Regions from separate parts of the Stenotrophomonas sp. Steno-Z10-BAI genome, predicted to be linked through region 2. Evidence: predicted binding sites of a transcription regulator. Region 2 holds the regulator's gene; the other holds the start of a gene.
The links. The regulator FliA, encoded in region 2, starts transcription of late flagellar genes. The targets are predictions, from matches to a motif close to TAAAGTTTNNCNNNCNNNGGCCGATAA.
Positions count from the first base shown of each region.

Region 1: AC06E9_RS16960 (GGDEF domain-containing protein) is a predicted target of FliA. The motif match lies at 2,094-2,120, and genes of this name have one in related genera.

Region 1 covers NZ_JBWJOZ010000008.1:4,675-13,372, forward strand. The annotation lists gene egtD (L-histidine N(alpha)-methyltransferase) at 1-743, opposite strand, end outside; gene egtB (ergothioneine biosynthesis protein EgtB) at 740-2,026, opposite strand; gene AC06E9_RS16960 (GGDEF domain-containing protein) at 2,198-3,505, shown strand; gene AC06E9_RS16965 (YchJ family metal-binding protein) at 3,484-3,879, opposite strand; gene AC06E9_RS16970 (sulfite exporter TauE/SafE family protein) at 3,942-4,718, shown strand; gene AC06E9_RS16975 (ATP-binding protein) at 4,756-8,388, opposite strand; gene AC06E9_RS16980 (DUF4194 domain-containing protein) at 8,435-8,698, opposite strand, start outside.
Region 2 covers NZ_JBWJOZ010000002.1:738,162-746,859, reverse strand. The annotation lists gene motD (flagellar motor protein MotD) at 1-370, opposite strand, end outside; gene AC06E9_RS08160 (flagellar motor protein) at 372-1,112, opposite strand; gene AC06E9_RS08155 (chemotaxis protein CheA) at 1,192-3,024, opposite strand; gene AC06E9_RS08150 (protein phosphatase CheZ) at 3,030-3,644, opposite strand; gene cheY (chemotaxis response regulator CheY) at 3,644-4,036, opposite strand; gene AC06E9_RS08140 (RNA polymerase sigma factor FliA) at 4,053-4,799, opposite strand; gene AC06E9_RS08135 (MinD/ParA family ATP-binding protein) at 4,796-5,683, opposite strand; gene flhF (flagellar biosynthesis protein FlhF) at 5,670-7,322, opposite strand; gene flhA (flagellar biosynthesis protein FlhA) at 7,472-8,698, opposite strand, start outside.

The sequences.
Region 1 (8,698 bases), on a different contig from region 2:
CTGTAGCGGGCGCGGTGGCGGAAGCCCTCCAGATCGAAATCGCTGCCGATGTCGCGGTTGAGCCGGCGCAGCAGATTGAGGGTGAACTCGGCGGTGACCCCGGCGGCATCGTTGTACGCCGCTTCGATCAGCGCCGCGTCCTTGTGCAGGTCGATGCCGATCAGGGCCATGCCATCCGGGCCCATGGTCTGGCGCATCGCCTTCAACAGTGCGATGGCGTCGTCATGGGCGAAGTTGCCCAGGGTCGAGCCGGGGAAGAACACCAGGTGGCGGGCCGGATCGCGCTGCGGCGATGGCAACTGCACCGGCTGGGTGAAATCCGCGCAGACCGGCAGCATTTCGATCTCTGGCAGCGAGGGCGCGAGCCGGGTGATGCTGTCCAGCAACGCAGCGCGGGAGATTTCGATCGGGGTGTAGGCGACCGGGTCCCGCAGCGCATGCAGCAGCAGTTCGGTCTTGCGCCCGCTGCCACTGCCGAGCTCGACCACATGCAGCCGTGGGCCGACCACCTTGGCAATGTCACGCGCGCAGTCCTGCAGCAGCTGCAGCTCGGTGCGGGTCGGGTAGTACTCCGGCTGCTGGGTGATCTGCTCGAACAGCGCCGAGCCCTGCGCATCGTAGAAGTACTTGGAGGGCAGCTGCCGCGGTGTGGAGGACAGGCCACGCAGGATGTCGGCGGTGATCTGGTCCCTATCCGGCTGCAGATCGGTCAGCGCTTGGAGTGCATCACGGACCGAACTCATGCGGCGTCCCGGGCCAGGCGCAGGCCGGCGAACTGCCACCGGGCCGACGGCGCGAAGAAATTGCGGTAGCTGGCGCGCAGGTGATCTGCCGGGGTGGCGCAGCTGCCCCCGCGCAGCACCCACTGCCCGCACATGAATTTGCCGTTGTACTCGCCGAGGTTGCCCGGGAAGGTGCGGAAGCCTGGATACGGCCCATAGGCGCTGCTGGTCCATTCCCAGACATCGCCGAACAGCTGGACGATGTCGCCCTCCTCCTCCGCGCCGCCCGGGTGCAGCGCATCGGCGTCGGCAAAGCGACCACGCAGGGCGCGGCCGGCCGTCGCCGCTTCCCACTCGAACTCCGTGGGCAGGCGGGCGTCGCACCAACGCGCGTAGGCGTCGGCTTCGAAATAGCTGAGATGACAGACCGGTGCGTGGGGGTCGAGCGCACGCCAGCCGCCGAGGGTGAACTCGCGCGCCAGCGCGTCATCCCAGTACAGCGGGTGCTGCCACTGCTGTTCCTGGCACAGCGTCCAGCCTTCGCTCATCCACCAGCGCGGCTCGCGGTAACCACCGGCCTGCACGAACTGGCGGTACTCCTCATTGCTGACCGGGCGGTTGGCCAGCGCATGCGCGGGCACCAAGGCGCGGTGGACCGGCGATTCGTTGTCATAGGCGAACGTGGGGCGGGTGGGCCAGACCGGCGCGCCGATCTCCACGATCTGTTCGGGACTGCTGAGCCACCGCAGCGGCAGCGCACGGGCCGGCGCCGCGACAAGATCCGCGCGATAGGCCGGCTGCAGCGGGTTGGACCAGAACGCGTGCTTGATATCGGTCAGCAGCAGTTCCTGGTGCTGCTGCTCATGGTGCAGGCCGAGCAGAAGCTGATGCTGGGCCTGCTCGCTCAGATTGCCGGCCTGCAGTGCGGCGAGCACGCGCTGATCGATCTCCGCGCGGAAGTGCAGCACCTCGTCCAGCGTCGGGCGCGAGAGCAGGCCGCGCTGTGGGCGTGCATGGGCCGGGCCAATGCTCTGGTAGTAGCTGTTGAACAGGTAGTGCCAGTCCGCATCGATCGGCGCGTAGCCGGGGCGCGTCGCCAGCACGAAGCGCTCGAAGAACCACGTGGTATGGGCCAGGTGCCATTTCGCCGGGCTGGCGTCGGGCATGCTCTGGACCATGGCATCTTCGGCACTGAGCGGTGCGGCCAGCGCGAGCGTGCGTGCACGCACGGTGGCGTAGCGGACGGCCAGCGGCGATGGCGGGGCGGCAGTGTGCGGTAGTGCGGCAGCGACGGCGGTATTCATTGCGGTGAGGATCGACCAGCCGGGGTGAGTGCCACGTCATGGCACCGCATCGATTCGGTGACATTGCTCAAGTTGAATACGCGCAGGCCGCTACCGGGGAAGACCCATCGCCTGTGTAGTCCGGTTTGCACGCTGCAGCCACGGCGCGCCGGCCACCACGTGGACCCCTTCTTGCGGACGCATCTGCTACGCCAGCCCAGTCACTATCTGTTCGTGCTGCCTGCAGTACTGGTGGCGCTGGGATTGTGGGCCGCCACCCCCGCGGCGGAAGCCGGCAGTTCGGTGCATCGCCTGCTGCCGATGGTGCTGGCCTGCCTGGGTGTCGGCCTGGCGCTGATCTACAACCGCGTCCGGGCGCTGTGCCTGATGCTGGCCATCGCCTCGGCGTTCGCCCTGCTGCATGGTGTGGTCGGCACGTTCCTGCGCGATGGCGTTGTTTCGGCGCTGACCCCACTGATCTTCCACGCGGTGTCGTGGTGGCTGCCACTGCTGTTCCTGCTGCATGGGCTGTGGCCCGAACGCGGACGGCTGCGCCAGGACCTGTTGCTGCGTGGCGTGGTCAGCGGGACGGCCCTCGGCATTTTCCTGCTGATGGCCGCACAAGGCCCGGTCGGCATGCATGCCTTGTTGTCGGACCGCCACCTGCCGTGGCTGCCGAGTGGCTGGAATGCGCTGGCCCAGCTGCCTGCGCTGTTGTTCGCGGTGACGACGGCCGCGCTGGCGGTACAGGCCTGGCGCCAGCCCCGGCCGCTGCACACCGCCCTGCTGATCGCCCTGCTCTGCCTGTGGTGGATGCTGCCACGGGTGTTCGTCTCACCGGCCCTGCTGCCCGCCGTCAGCTGCATGGCGCTGTTGCTGGTCATCTCGGCGATGCTGCAGGAAGCCTTCCACATGGCCTTCCGCGATGAACTCACCGGATTGCCCGGCCGCCGCGCGTTCAATGAATGCCTGCAGCGGGTCGGGGCCACCTACACCATCGCCATGGTGGACGTGGATCACTTCAAGCGCTTCAACGATACCCACGGCCACGATGCCGGCGATGACGTGCTCAAGCTGGTGGCCGCGCGCCTGTCCGAGATCGGGGGCGGTGGCCGCGCATTCCGCTACGGCGGCGAAGAGTTCGCGCTGGTGTTCCTGGATCGCCCTGCCCCGGCCTGCGTGGCGTCGGTGGAGGAAATCCGCGCCAGGATCGAAGGCGTCCGCATGCATCTGCGTGACCGGGCCGCGCGCAGCCGCGACGATGCGGTGGGGCAGCTGCAGCGTGGACGCGGTGGCAGTGGCGAGGTGGTGCAGGTGACGGTGAGCATCGGCGTGGCCGACAGCCGGGTCGCCGACAGCCCGCAGGCAGTGCTCAAGGCCGCCGACCAGGCCCTGTATGCAGCCAAGGACGCCGGCCGCAACTGTGTGCGTGCGCTTGGGCAGCAGGGCACCGTGCCGGTGCGCGCCACCGCGCTGGCTCAGGGCAACGCGTCGAGATAGAACCAGCGGCCGTCTTCGCGGACGAAGCGGCTGTGTTCGAGCATTTTCACCGCACTGCCGCCGCCGACCTTGTAGCGCGCGGTGAAGCGGACCTGGGCGTGGTCGGCATCTGAGCGGGTATGTGCGTGGATCGTCAGCCCCAGCCACTGGGTGCGCTGGCCGGGTGCTTCGTCCAGCGACAGCTCGGCCGGGCGCGTGGACGGGTGCCAGCTGGCCAGCAGGTACGCGGCCAGGTGGCGCACGTAGGCGCTGTAGCGCGAGCGCATCAGCGCTTCGGCATCCGGCGCGGGTGTGCCGGCGTGGTAGAGGCCGCAGCAGGCGGTGTAGGCCAGTGGGTGGCCGCAGGGACAGGGATCGGAGAGGGCGGTGGTCATGGGGGTATTGTCGCGCGATGACCGGGCGTATGCTGGCGCGCCTTCTGCCGCGATGTGCCGCCGTGCTTGAGCTGGTTCCCCCTGAACTGTTGTGGTTGGTGGCGATCGCCTTCATCGCCGGCCTGGTGGATGCCGCCGTCGGCGGCGGTGGGCTGGTGCAGTTGCCCGGGTTGTTCACGGTCCTGCCGCAGCACACGCCGGCGATGCTGTTCGGCACCAACAAGTTCAGCTCGATGTTCGGCACGGCCGCCGCCGCGTTCCGCTACGCGCGCAATGTGCGCTTCCCGTGGCGGCCGGTATTGTTCGCGGCCGGCACGGCCTTCGTGTTCTCCTTCGCCGGGGCCACGGCGGTCAGCCTGCTGCCCAAGGATGCGGTGCGCCCGCTGGTGCTCGTGCTGCTGGTGGCGATGCTCGGCTACACGCTGTGGAAGAAGGACTTCGGTGCCCTGCACCGCCCGCGCGAGATCGGCCGCAAGGAGCTGGTCACCGCGTTGGCGATCGGTGCGGTGATCGGGTTCTATGACGGCTTCTTCGGGCCCGGCACCGGCAGCTTCCTGATCTTCCTGTTCGTGCGCTTCTTCGGGTTGGACTTCCTGCGGGCGTCTGCCGCCTCCAAGGTGGTGAACCTGGCGACCAACGTGGCGGCGATCTCCTTCTTCGTGCCGACCGGCAACATCCTGTGGCTGTTCGCGCTGCCGATGGCCGCGGCCAACATCATCGGCTCGGTGGTCGGCACGCGGATGGCGCTGCGCGGTGGCACGCCCTTCATCCGCAAGCTGTTCGTCGGCCTGGTGGTGGTGCTGATCGCCCGGATGGGCTGGGATACCTTCGGCGGTTAGCCGGACGGGCCAGCCCTGGGGCTGACCCGTTGGTTGCTCAGCGCCTGGGCTTGGCCGGCTTCTTTGCGGCCGCCTTGGGTACGGCCTTGGTGGCCGTCTTCTTTGCCGCTTTCTTCGCCGGTACCTGGGGCGCAGCCTTCTTCGCGCGGGATGCCGGCACGGCTGCCGGTGCGTCCACGCCCTCGACCTCGGCCTCGACGTGGGCGTCCTCGTCGACCGAGGCAGCCATCACCTCGTTGGCCATCACCTCGGGGGCATCCACCACGGCAGGCGCGGCGATCACGGCCGGTGCCGGTGCCGGTGCCGCCGTCGTCTCGCCGGCGCGGGCACGCTCGGGCAGCTTCAGGCGCTTGCCTTCGTCGTCGTACTCGATCAGCAGCACGCCGGAGTCGTGGCGACCGCTGATCTCCACGAAGCAGGCACCGCCGATGAACGGCTCCAGCGTCATCACCGACTTCAGCGGGGTGGCCACGACCATCTGGAACCCGAAGTTGTCGAAGATGTTCATCGCCAGCGCGGTGAATTCGTTGTCGGCCTTGTCGAAGGCTTCATCCAGCACCACCGCCGCGTAGCTGGGCAGCTGGCCGTCGGCGCCACCGAGCTGGTAGCGCAGCGCGGCCGCCAGGCAGGTGGTGGCCAGCTTCTGGCGCTGGCCGCCGGACTTGCCCGCACCGCTGCGGTAGATCTCCACCTGTTGGCGGGTGGCGGCGTCGAGCTCGACGCCGACGAATTCCACATGCAGGCGCACGTCCAGCACCAGCTCGCGCCAGCGCTTGTCCTCGCCTTCCTGCGAGCCGAGCTTGGCGACCAGCTCACGCAGGACCGCGAACTGTGCTTCGGCCAGTTCGCGCTGGTCGGTCTGCTGTTGGGACAGCACGTCGCGCAGGCGCTGGTGGAACTCCAGCACTTCAGGCAGGCGGCGATCGGTGAGTTCGATGGTCAGCAGGGTGCCGCGGTTGAACGGCACCTGCTCCAGCGAGGCATTGACCTCGTCCAGGCGCTGGGCGATCGACTTGCGCGCCTCGGCCGTGTGCCGCTGCAGGGCCAGCAGGTTGTTCTTGCTCTGGCTCTGCAGCAGATCGAAGAAGCGTGCCTCGTGCTGCGGCAGGCCATCGTTCTCCAGCCGTTGCAGGCGGGCCAGGAAATCCTCGGCACTGGACAGGCTGACGGTGAAGTCGCCGCTGTCTTCGGGCCAGGCCTGGCAGTAGCGGCGGAAGCAGCCGAGCAGCAGGTTCTCCAGGCGGTTGTGTTCTGCCTGGGAACCGCCGAGCTGTTCGTTGAGCGTGTTGCTGATCTGCCGGAAGTGGGCTTCCAGGTTCTCCAGGCTGAGCACGCCGAGCACTTTCAGGCGTTCGTCCAGGCCCTGTTGCTGCAGGGGCGTGACCACGCGCTTGGCCAGCGGCGCGCACTGCTCGTGCAGGCGTTCCAGGCGTTCGTGTTCACGGCCAAGCTGGCCGCGCTCCACGCGCACGTCTTCATAGGTGCGTTTGGCCTGGGCCACATCAGCCCGGGTCTTCTCGATCTGTTCGCCCAGCTTGCGCAGATCGGCATTGCCTTCGCGCAGGTCGTGCAGGGCCTGGGCGATGTCGTCCAGGCGCTGCAGCGGTGCGGCCACATCGATCTCGTCCCAGCCCAGCGTGCACAGTTGATGGCAGGCCAGTCGGGCCTTGCCGTCCTGTTCGCGCTGCGCGCGCAGGCCGGCCACGTCGCTGTCGCAGGCGGCGATGCGCTGGGCCAGTTCGATCGCTTCGCGCTCGTACAGGTCCAGCTTGTCGCGGTTGTTGAAGCCCAGCAGCCACCGGCGGCGGTCGCTGATGTTGTGGCGATCGTCCTTCTCGAAGCGCTCGCCCGGGTGTTTGACCTGGCCTTCCTTGGTGATGCCGCGGTCGGTATCGCGCAGATGGCGTGCATCCACGCATTCGTAGTCGAAGCGCTTGCCCAGCTCGCGGCGCAGCCAGCCGGCATAGCCGTGCTCGCGCAGCACCAGCTTGTGCAGCAGCGAACGTGCGCCCGGCTCGCGGCCCTGCAGCGCATCGTCGTTGCGGCGTACGCGGTAGTAGACCAGGCGGGTACCCAGGTGGGTCTGGTTGATCCACTCCGAGACCTGGGCGTGGTGGCGCTCATCGACCAGCAGCGATTGCGCGAAGCCGTGCAGCACGCGCTCGATGGCGCCCTGCCATGCGGCGTCTTCGTCGCGGACCTGCAGCAGTTCGCCGACGAACGGCAGTGCCGCCTCGGGAATGCCGGTATCGCTGCTCAGGCGTGCGCGCAGCTGCTGCATGGGTGCAGGGATGCTGGACGGGGTGCGCTTGAGCGCCTCCAGTTCCGAACGCACCTCGGCGAAGCGGCGTTCGTCGTCGCGCTTGCCGCCCATGCGCTCGGCAATGGCTTCATCCAGCTCGGCCGCAGCGCGCTGGCCATCGTCCAGGCGGGCCTGGGCGCGGGCGAGCTGCTCGGCAAACCCGTGCGCGGTCTCGGCCAGGGTTTCCCCCAGTTCGCGGCTAGCGTGGTTGGCCTGGCTGCGCTTGGCCAGGCGGCGGTCGCGCTCCTGGGCGACACGGCCCTGCTCGCGCTCAAGCTCTTCGATGCGCTCGCCGCCCTGCTGGCGCCGCTGCGCTTCCAGTTCGGCGAGGTGGCTTTCATGGTTGTCCAGCGCGCTGCGGCGCTGGCCTTCTTCGCCGGACAGCCCGCGGTCACGGGTATCCAGTTCCAGCAGGCGCGCCTCGAGCAGGGCCAGGCGACGCTGCTCGCGCACGCCGTCGATGCCCAGCTTCATCTCATCCAGGTCTTCGCGCTGGCGGCGCAGTGCCTGCAGATCGGCGTAGTGGCCGCGTGCGGGCAGCAGGGTTTCGACCTGGCGGCGCGCGGTGACCACGGCCTGATGGGCGCCATCTAGTTCGGCGAAATCATCGACCAGCCGCTCGGCGGCATCGAAGGTGCGCGGTGCATCGAGCATGAAGTCGCGCAGGAACACGTTCAGATCGCCGAGGTTCTTCGCCGACTGCGTCTTGTGCAGCAGGCGCAGCGCCATCTCGTTCTCGATCCCGAGCACGTGGCGGAACCGTTCGGCGTAGCTGGCGAAGCTGTCGAAGTGATGCACATCGCCCAGGCGCTGCTTGAGCTTGCGCAGGTCCAGGTCGAAGCCGCCGAGGTCGCGCGCGATGTCGAAACTGCGCTCGGCCACCATGTAGTGCTTGCGCACATCGGCCGCCGCCGCGCCGTTGCCGGCGATCCAGAACAGGCGCACCAGGCTGACAATGCGGCCGTCATTGCTGCGGTATTCCAGTACCAGCGCGGTCCAGGTAGCGCCTTTACGCAGGTACTGGGTGGCGATTTCGCCGGTGCCGCTGTCCTGCTGGTCGGCCCAGGCGCCACGCACGTAGGAGACCAGGTTGCGGTCGCGGCCACTGCGTTCGGCTTCGCGCGCGGCGGCATTGAAGTCGACCAGGGCCGGCGGTACCAGCAGCGCGGACATCGCATCGAGCAGGGTCGACTTGCCCGAGCCGGAGCGGCCGACGAACAGGAAGCCGCGTTCGGCGATCGGCACTTCGGTCAGGCCGGAGAAGGTGCCCCAGTTGTGGACCTGCAGGCGGCGCATGCGGAACTGCTGCGCGCGCGGGTCGGGCTGGTCGCCGGGGAACAGAGCGGGTGCGGGAATGTGGACGGTCATGGCAGGGCTAGCAATCCAGGCAGGGCAGCGGCGCGCGGGCGCGCGCTCAGGCGTCGAGGTCGGCCGGCGCTTCGCGCAGGCGGCGGTACACCTGGGCCAGGGCGGCGACATCTTCGGCGGAGAACATCAGTTTCAATGCCGGCGAGACTTCATGACGCGCATCGTCGCCGCCGAGGCGGGTGAGGATGTGGTTGTCCTTCATCTTCTGCACGGCACTGGCGACGCGGCGGTTGAAGCCGGCACGGTCGGTGGACAGGTGGCGCTCGTACACGGCCAGTGCTTCGGCCAGTTCGGCATCCTCGACCACCGC
Region 2 (8,698 bases):
GCAGCTGTTCCTGGTTGCGGATCGAGACCGGCATGCGCATCTGCGAGGCCATCGCCGGCAGCAGGGTCGGGTCGTTGCTGGGGGCGGGGGCGGAGGGGCCGATCTTGGTCCCGGCCCTGATCACCGAGGGGCTGTCCCAGCCGCCCCCCTGGACCTGCTGGTTGCCGACCTGCACCGGGTTGATGGTGCGCGGCGCGCCACCGAAGGCGGTGGTCAGCGCGTCGGCCATGATCCGGTATTTGCCCTCGTTGAGCGAGGAGATGGCGTACATCACCACGAAGAAGGCGAGCAGCAGCGTCATGAGGTCGGCGTAAGGGATCGCCCAGGCCTCATGGTTGGCATGTTCTTCGTGGTGCTTGCGGCGGGCCATGTCAGTGCAGGAACCCGGACAGGTTGGTTTCGATGTTGCGCGGGTTCTCACCCTGGGCGATGGAAATCAGCCCTTCGATGATCATTTCGCGGTCGCGGCTGTTGTGGTGGATCACGCTCTTGAGCTTGGCCGAGACCGGCAGGAACAGCAGGTTGGCCGAGGCGATGCCGTAGATGGTGGCGGTGAACGCCGCCGCGATGCCGTGGCCGAGCTTGCTCGGGTCGGCAAGATTCTTCATCACCGCGATCAGGCCGAGCACCGCGCCGATGATGCCCAGCGTCGGCGCATAGATGCCCATGCCCTCGAACACCTTGGACGCGGCCAGATCCTGGCTTTCCTGGCTGCTCAGCTCGATCTCCATCATGTTCCGGATGGTCTCCGGCTCCACGCCGTCCACCAGCAGCTGCAGCCCCTTGCGCAGGAACGGATCGTCCTGGGCGTCGACCTGCGCTTCCAGACCGAGCAGGCCCTGGCGGCGGGCGATGTTGCTCCACTCCACGATCTGCTGGATCAGGTGGCGGCGGTCGCTGCTCGGCGGCAGGATCACCCACTTCACGATCTTGAAGGCGTGCTTGAACACGGCCGGCGAGGTATGCAGCAGGATCGAGGCGATGGTGCCGACGATGACGATCACGAAGGCGGCCGGCGACCACAGCGACGCCAGACCGGCCCCCTTGAGGATGCTGCCGCCGACCAGTGAGGCCAACGCGAGGAAAAGTCCAATGAGGCTGAGTCTGTCCATGGGTCCGTTATCGGCTTGTGTGAATGGGACTTGAGACGCCGAAGGAATCCAGTGATGCGGCGGTCACACTTTCACGCGGTCAATCGTGGTGGGTACGCAGCCCGTCCACGTCCAGGATCAGCGCCATGCGGCCGTCACCGATGAGGGTGGCGCCGGCATAGCCACGCAACCCGCGCAGGGCTTTCGGAAGCGGCTTGATCACGACTTCCTCGCGGCCGCGCACCTGGTCCACCACCAGGCCGAAGCGGGCTTCACCGGCCTGCAGTACGACGATGGTCAGCAGCGAGGACGGCATCGGCTCGACATCGAGCCAGTGGCGCAGATCGACCAGCGCCAGCGTGTGCGATTTGCGGTCCAGCACGGCGCGGCCGTCGAACCAGCCCAGGGAGGTGTTGGGGGCATGCAGCACCTCCATCACGCGGGCCAGGGGCAGGGCGTAGACGTCTTCGCCGGCCTGCACCAGCAGGGTCGGCAGGATCGCCAGGGTCAGCGGCACGCGGATCATGAAGCGGCTGCCGCGGCCCAGCTCGGATTGGATCTGGATCTGGCCGCTGAGCTCGCGGATGCGGGACTGGACCACGTCCATGCCCACGCCGCGGCCGGAGATGTCGGTGACCTGTTGCTTGGTCGAGAAACCGGGCAGGAACACCAGGTGCAGGCACTCCTCGCTGCTCAGGCGGGCAGCGGCTTCCGGATCGATCAAGCCCTTCTCGCGTGCCTTCTGGCGCAGGCGTTCGGGGTCGATACCCGCGCCGTCGTCCTGCACTTCGATGCTGACGTAGTCGCCTTCCTGCTGCGCGGACAGGCGCACGTGGCCACTGCGCGGCTTGCCCTGGGCCTCGCGCAGGTCCGGCATTTCCACGCCGTGGTCGATCGCGTTGCGGACCAGATGGACCAGAGGATCGGCCAGCGCTTCGACCAGGTTGCGGTCCAGCTCGGTTTCCGCACCGATCAGCTCAAGTTCGACCTCCTTCTTCAGCGAGCGCGCGACATCGCGCGCCACCTTGGGGAAGCGCGAGAACACCTTGCCGACCGGCTGCATGCGGGTGCGCATGACCGCCGACTGCAGGCGGGCGGTGGCGATGTCCAACGTGGAGACCGCACGGTCAAGCTCTTCATCGTGCAGGCGCGCACGCAGGGTCTTGAGCCGGTTGCGTGAGAGCACCAGCTCGCCGATCAGGTTGACGATCGCATCCAGGCGCTTGGTGTCCACGCGCACGGTGTGTTCGGCTTCGGCGACCGGTTTGGCCGGGGCCGGCTTGGCGCCCGGTGCGGCCGGCGCAGCCACGGCCCGCGGTGCAGCCACCGGCGCGGCGGCACCGGCCTTGGCGCCGGGAACAGCGCCACCGTGCAGCTGGTCCAGCAGGGCTTCGAACTCGTCCTCGCCGATCAGGCCGTCATCTTTCTTCGGGGCCGCGATGGCGGTCGGTGCGGCACCGCCATGCAACTGGTCGAGCAGCGCCTCGAACTCATCATCGGTGATCATCTCGCCGCCGCTGGCCGTGGTGGCGGCCGCCGGCGCCGGCGTGGCCGGCCCGCTGACGTCGAACTGGGCGATCAGCTCCGGCGGGGCGTAGCCCGGCTCGGTCCCGGCCGAGACCGAATCCAGCATCGACTGCAGGTAATCCAGCGATTGCTGGGCCGCATCGAAGTGGTGGGCCTGCAGCGTGGCCTGGCCGGAGCGGGCCATGCCGAGGGTTTCCTCGGCGGCGTGGCACAGCTCGACCATCGCCTGGATGCCGAGGAAGCCGGCACCGCCCTTGAGCGTGTGGAAGCCACGGAACACGGCGTTGAGCTGGTCGGCATCCTGGGGCGCCTGCTCCAGCGACACCAGCTGTTCGCCGAGGCGATCCAGGATTTCCTGGGCCTCGAGGATGAAGTCGGCAGCGATATCGTCTGGCACAGCACTCATGATCGTTACAGTCCCAGGTCCGAGAGCAGGTCGTCGGCGTCGTTCTGTGACACCGCATGGCGATCCAGGCCCTTCAGGGCCGGGCCGGCCAGGCCGTTGTTGTCGCGCTTGTTCTCGTCTTCCTGCGGGGGCAGGCCGAGCGCACCGAAGCCCTCATGCACGCGACGCACGATCCCGACCACGCGGCGGATGATCTGCCCGGTCAGGTCCTGGTAGCTCTGGGTCAGCGCGATTTCGGTGAGGTTGTGGCGGATCCGGTCCAGTTGCTGGCCCTGGTCGGGCGTCAACCCGTTGGCGCGCAGCTGTTCGGTGAGCGAGCGACATTCTTCGGCCAGGTCCAGCGTGCGGTGGGTGGCCTGTTCGGTCATCGCCACCACGTGGTCCAGGCGCGCGCAGGCGTCATCCAGCTCGCCGGCTTCGCTGGGCAGGCTGGGCAGCTCGCCCAAGGCCTGGCCGAGCTCGCGGGCCAGGCGGTTCAGGCCGGCCATCATCGGCTGCGTGCGCAGCGCGGCGAGGGCGTCGATTTCCCGGCGCCAACCGGCTTCGTCACCGCTTTCCAGCGCGGCCAGGGCATCCTGCAGGCGCTGCACCAGCGCGGATTTGTCGCTCAGGGTTTCCATCAGGCGCTCGCCGCCAGGCGTTCGAAGATCTTGCCGAGCTTTTCTTCCAGGGTCTGGGCGGTGAACGGCTTGATGATGTACCCGTTCACGCCGGCCTGCGCCGCTTCAATGATCTGCTCGCGCTTGGCTTCCGCGGTCACCATCAGCACCGGCAGCGTCTTGAGCTTGGCGTCGGCACGCACGGCCTTGAGCAGGTCGATGCCGGTCATGACCGGCATGTTCCAGTCGGTGACCACGAAATCGAACGGCTGGCTCTGCAACAACGCCAGCGCGGCATGCCCGTCCTCGGCTTCGGCCGTATTGGTGAAGCCCAGATCGCCCAGCAGGTTCTTGACGATACGACGCATGGTCGAGAAGTCGTCGACGATCAGGATACGCATGTTCTTGTTCAAAGCACTTTCCTCGATTTCAATGGTTCTCGAGGCCGGCGTCTGCCGCCTCGAAGATCTTCAGCCGGCCCCGCAGGCGCAGCACGGCCTGGCCATGGATCTGGCACACGCGCGATTCGCTGACACCCAACACGGCGCCGATCTCTTTCAGGTTCAGTTCCTGCTCGTAGTACAGCGACAGCACCAGCTGTTCGCGCTCGGGCAGCAGGCCGATCGCGTTGCCCAGCTCACGCCCGAACTCGCCGCGCTCCAGCACCTGCTGCGGGGTCGGGCCGCCCTGGGCGACGGTGTCCAGTTCGCCCTGGTCCTCGATCCGCGATTCCAGGCTCAGCACCTGGCCCCGCGAGGCGTCTTCCATCAGGCGCAGGTAATCCGGCAGCGGCATGTCCATCGCGGCGGCCACTTCCGTGGCGCTGGCGGCACGGCCGGTGCTCTGCTCCAGGCGACGGATGGTCGCGGCGGCATCGCGGGCGCGGCGGTGCACCGAGCGCGGCACCCAGTCGCCACGGCGGATTTCATCGATCATCGAACCGCGGATGCGGATCGAGGCGTAGGTTTCGAACGAGGCGCCCTGGTCGGCGTCGTAGCTGCGCGAGGCCTCGATCAGGCCCATCATGCCGGCCTGGATCAGGTCGTCGACCTCCACGCTGGCTGGCAAACGTGCCGCCAGATGGTGGGCGATGCGGCGGACAAGATCCGAGTGCTGGGCAATGCACTCGTTGGCCGCGGTCCGCTGGACCTCTTTGTATTGTGCTGCGCCCTTCATACCGTCACCCCGCGTTGCTTGAGGATGCGTTCCAGGAAGAATTCGACCCCGCCACGCGGCTCGGTCGGGGCCTGCCAGCGGGCGGTGCGGCGCGCGATCTCGGTCAGCGCCAGGGCGGCCGGGCTGGACGGGTAGGCCTTCACCACCGGCTGCTGGCGCTGCACCGACAGGCGCAGCCAGTCATCCTGCGGCACGCAGCCCAGGTAGTTCAGCGAGACATCGGCGAGGAACTTCTCGCAGACGCGGCTCAGCTTTTCGTACAGCACGCGGCCTTCGTTCGGGTCGCGCACCATGTTGGCCACCACCTGGATCCGGTCCACGCCGCGCTCGCGCGAGAGGACCTTGATCAGCGCGTAGGCGTCGGTGATCGAGGCCGGCTCATCGCAGACCACCACCACGGTGTCCTGTGCGGCCTGGCAGAAGGTCAGCACGCCATCGTTGATGCCGGCGGCGGTATCCACGATCATGATGTCCAGCTCGCGCTCGAGCTCGGAGAACACGTTGACCAGGCCGACGTGCTCGGCCGGCTGCAGCTCGGCCATGTGGCGGCGGCCGGAGGCGGCCGGGACCACCAGCACGCCGCCAGGGCCTTCCATGATCACTTCTTCCAGCGTGCAGCGCCCGGCGACGAGGTCGGCCAGGGTCACCTTCGGCTGCAGGCCGAGGATCACGTCGATGTTGGCCAGGCCGAGGTCGGCATCCAGCAGCAGCGTGCGCTTGCCCATGTCCGCCAGCGCCACGGCCAGATTGGCCGAAACGTTCGTTTTGCCCACGCCGCCCTTGCCGCCGGTGACGGCGATGGTGCGGACCGGGCCCAGCGGCTGGCTTCGGGTAGCCGACAACGGGAAGGTCTTGGTCAGCTTGGCGTACTCACGCGACGGCATGGTTCAACTCCGGGTTGCAGGGCATATCGGCCGCGCGGCGCAAATCTTCAAGGCGAAGTACAAGATTGGCCGCACTGGCACGGTGCAGGTCTTCAGGAACGTCCTGGCCATCGGTGACCCAGGTGATCGGCAGGCGGTGATCCACGGCCACCGACAGGGCGGTACCGAAGCGGCCGGTTTCGTCCAGCTTGCTCAGCACCACGCCCTGCGGGTTGGCGGCGCTGAAGCGGCGGACCACCTCGTCCATGTCGCCGAAGCTGGTGTTGGCCGGCAGCACCAGCAGGGTGCGGATCTGCTCGGCGGCACGCAGCCACTGCAGCTGGGCCGCCAGGGCGCGGTCGCGCGGGCCCAGGCCGGCGGTGTCGATCAGGACCAGCTTGTAGTCCTTCAGGCGTTCCAGCAGCTGGTTCAGATCGCTGCCGCTGCTGGCCTCGTGGACGGCGATGCCGAGCTGGCGGCCGAAGCCGTACAGCTGCTCGCGGGCGCCGATGCGGCCGGTATCGGTGGTGACCAGGGCGACATCGCGGGCGGCATGCGCCTCGGCGAAACGCGAGGCCAGCTTGGCGATGGTGGTGGTCTTGCCGGCGCCGGTGGGGCCGACCAGGGCGATCACGCCGCCGGCTTCCAGCGGATCGACCGGGGCGATCGGCAGCTTCTTGGAGAGCAGGCCGAGCATCAGGCCGCGGCCACGGTGGGCCTCGGTATCCAGCGGAATCTGCATGGCCACGTCGCGGCTGATGCCGGCGTCGAAGCCGTATTCGTCCATCAGGTCCAGTGCGGCGGCGCGCACCGGCGAGCCGCGCAGGCGCTCATCGGTGAAGCGGTGCATCTCGCGCTCGATGACATGGCGCATGCCGGCCACTTCATGGCGCAGCTGGCGGATTTCTTCGTCATCGCGCTGGATGACCGTCAGTTCCGGCACGCTGGCCACGACCGGTGCCGGTTCATTGGCGGCGGCGATGATGGTCTCGGCGATCGGCAGCGGGAGGGCCGGCGGCAGGGCAGCAGCGACGATCGGCAAGGGCGCGAGCGCAGCGGCGACCGGCAGCAAGGTCTCGTCCGACTCCTCCAGCGGCGGATCGATCACGAAGCGGGCGCGGTTGATCGGGGCGGGTGCGGCGACGGCGTCTACCGGTGCGGCAGGCGAGGCGGCCGCGGCCTGCTCGACGTTGAACGGCGCGAAGATCTGCTCCGGCAGCGACGGTTCATTGACGGCAGGGCTGACGCTGGCGCGGGCCAGGGTGGCAGCGAAACCGTCGCTGCCCGGCGGCGGCACGATTTCGTTGGCGGTATCCAGGGTGCGACCGGTCGCGCCGACGGCGGCGCGGGCCAGTGCGGCCACGGCCGAGGTGGTTGCGGCCACCGGCTCGGGCGTGGCGACCGGGGCCTTGCGGCGGGTCACCGCGGCAATCACGGCATCGGCGGCGCTGCGCGGGCGCGGTGCCGGCGGCGCGACGTCCTTGCGGGCCGCTTCCAGCGCACGCTGCACGGCGCTTTCGTCGTAGTTGGCCGCCGCCACGATTTCGACACCTTCGGCGATCCGGCGGTTGGACAGGATCACTGCGTCCGGCCCGTGTTCCTTGCGCACCAGGTTCATGGCCGAGCGCATATCGGAGGCGACGAAGCGTTTGATTTTCATGCTGTGGTACCGGGACTGGGGCGGCGGAGTGGTGGAAGGGAAACGCTGGTTGTCGGTGGTCTGCACGGTCAGGGAGTCCCTTTATTTCCTGCTGCGGTGAAATCGAATGAGGTGTCTGTTTTCTGTCGCGGTGCCGTCGGGTGTCCGGCTCAACTGATCGTGCCGACCAGCTTCAACCGTTTGTCCTCGGGCACCTCGCTGTATGCGAGTACGGACAGCGAGGGGACGCTGTGGCGTACCAGCCGTGCCAGCGCGGCACGTACCGGGCCGGGCACCAGCACGACCGCCGGCTCGTTCTTCGCTTCCTGCTTGCCGACACATTCGGCCAGGCTTTGATGCAGTCGCTCGGCGAGTCCGGGTTCCAGCGCGGCGCCGTTGCCCTGTGTGGACTCCTGCAAGACGCGTTCCAGTTGCGGGTTGAGGGTGAAGACCGGCAGCTCCGGCGACATCCCGGCGATCTCCTGCACGATGAAACGGCCCAGCGCATTGCGCACGGCAGCGGTGAGCACGGCCGGGTCCTGGCTGGTCGGCGCGCTTTCCACCAGCGATTCAACGATCTTGCGCAGCTGGCGGATCGGAATGCGTTCGATCAGCAGGTTCTGCAGCACGCGCACCACGGCCGACAGCGGCAGCGACTTGGGTGTCAGATCTTCGACCAGCTTCGGCGCGCTCTTGGCCAGGTTGGCCAGCAACTGCTGCACTTCTTCATGGCCAAGCAGCTCCGGGGCGTGCTCGCGGATCAGGTGCGACAGATGGGTGGCGACCACGGTGGCCGGGTCGACCACGGTGTAGCCCATCGATTCGGCATTGGCACGCTGGTGTGGCTGGATCCAGGTCGCATCCAGCCCGAAGGCAGGATCCTTGCCGGCGATGCCCTCCAGCGTGCCCAGGGCGCTGCCCGGGTCCAACGCGAGTTCGCGGTCGGGGTGGATCTCGGCGGTGGCCACCGGCACGCCGTGGATCAGCAGGCGATACGCGGTGGCCGGCAGTTCCAGGTTGTCGCGGATATGCACGGAGGGAATCAGGAAGCCGATGTCGTGGGTGAGCTTGCGGCGCACGCCCTTGATCCGCGCCATCAGCTCGCCGCCCTGGTTCTTGTCCACCAGCGGAATCAAACGGTAGCCGACTTCCAGGCCGAGCGGATCGACCGGGCGCAGCTCATCCCAGGTCAGCTCGGCGGTGGGCGAGGGCGCCGCGCCGGGCAGGCCGAGGGTATCGGAACGGTTGGCGGCGGGAGATTCGGCGGCGCGGGCTTCGGCCGTGCTCTTCTTCCAGGCCTTCCAGGCGATGAAGAAGAGGATCGCGGCCAGCGTCAAGAAGGCGACGTTGGGCATGCCCGGCACCAGGCCGACCACCGCCAGAATCGCGGCGGCGAT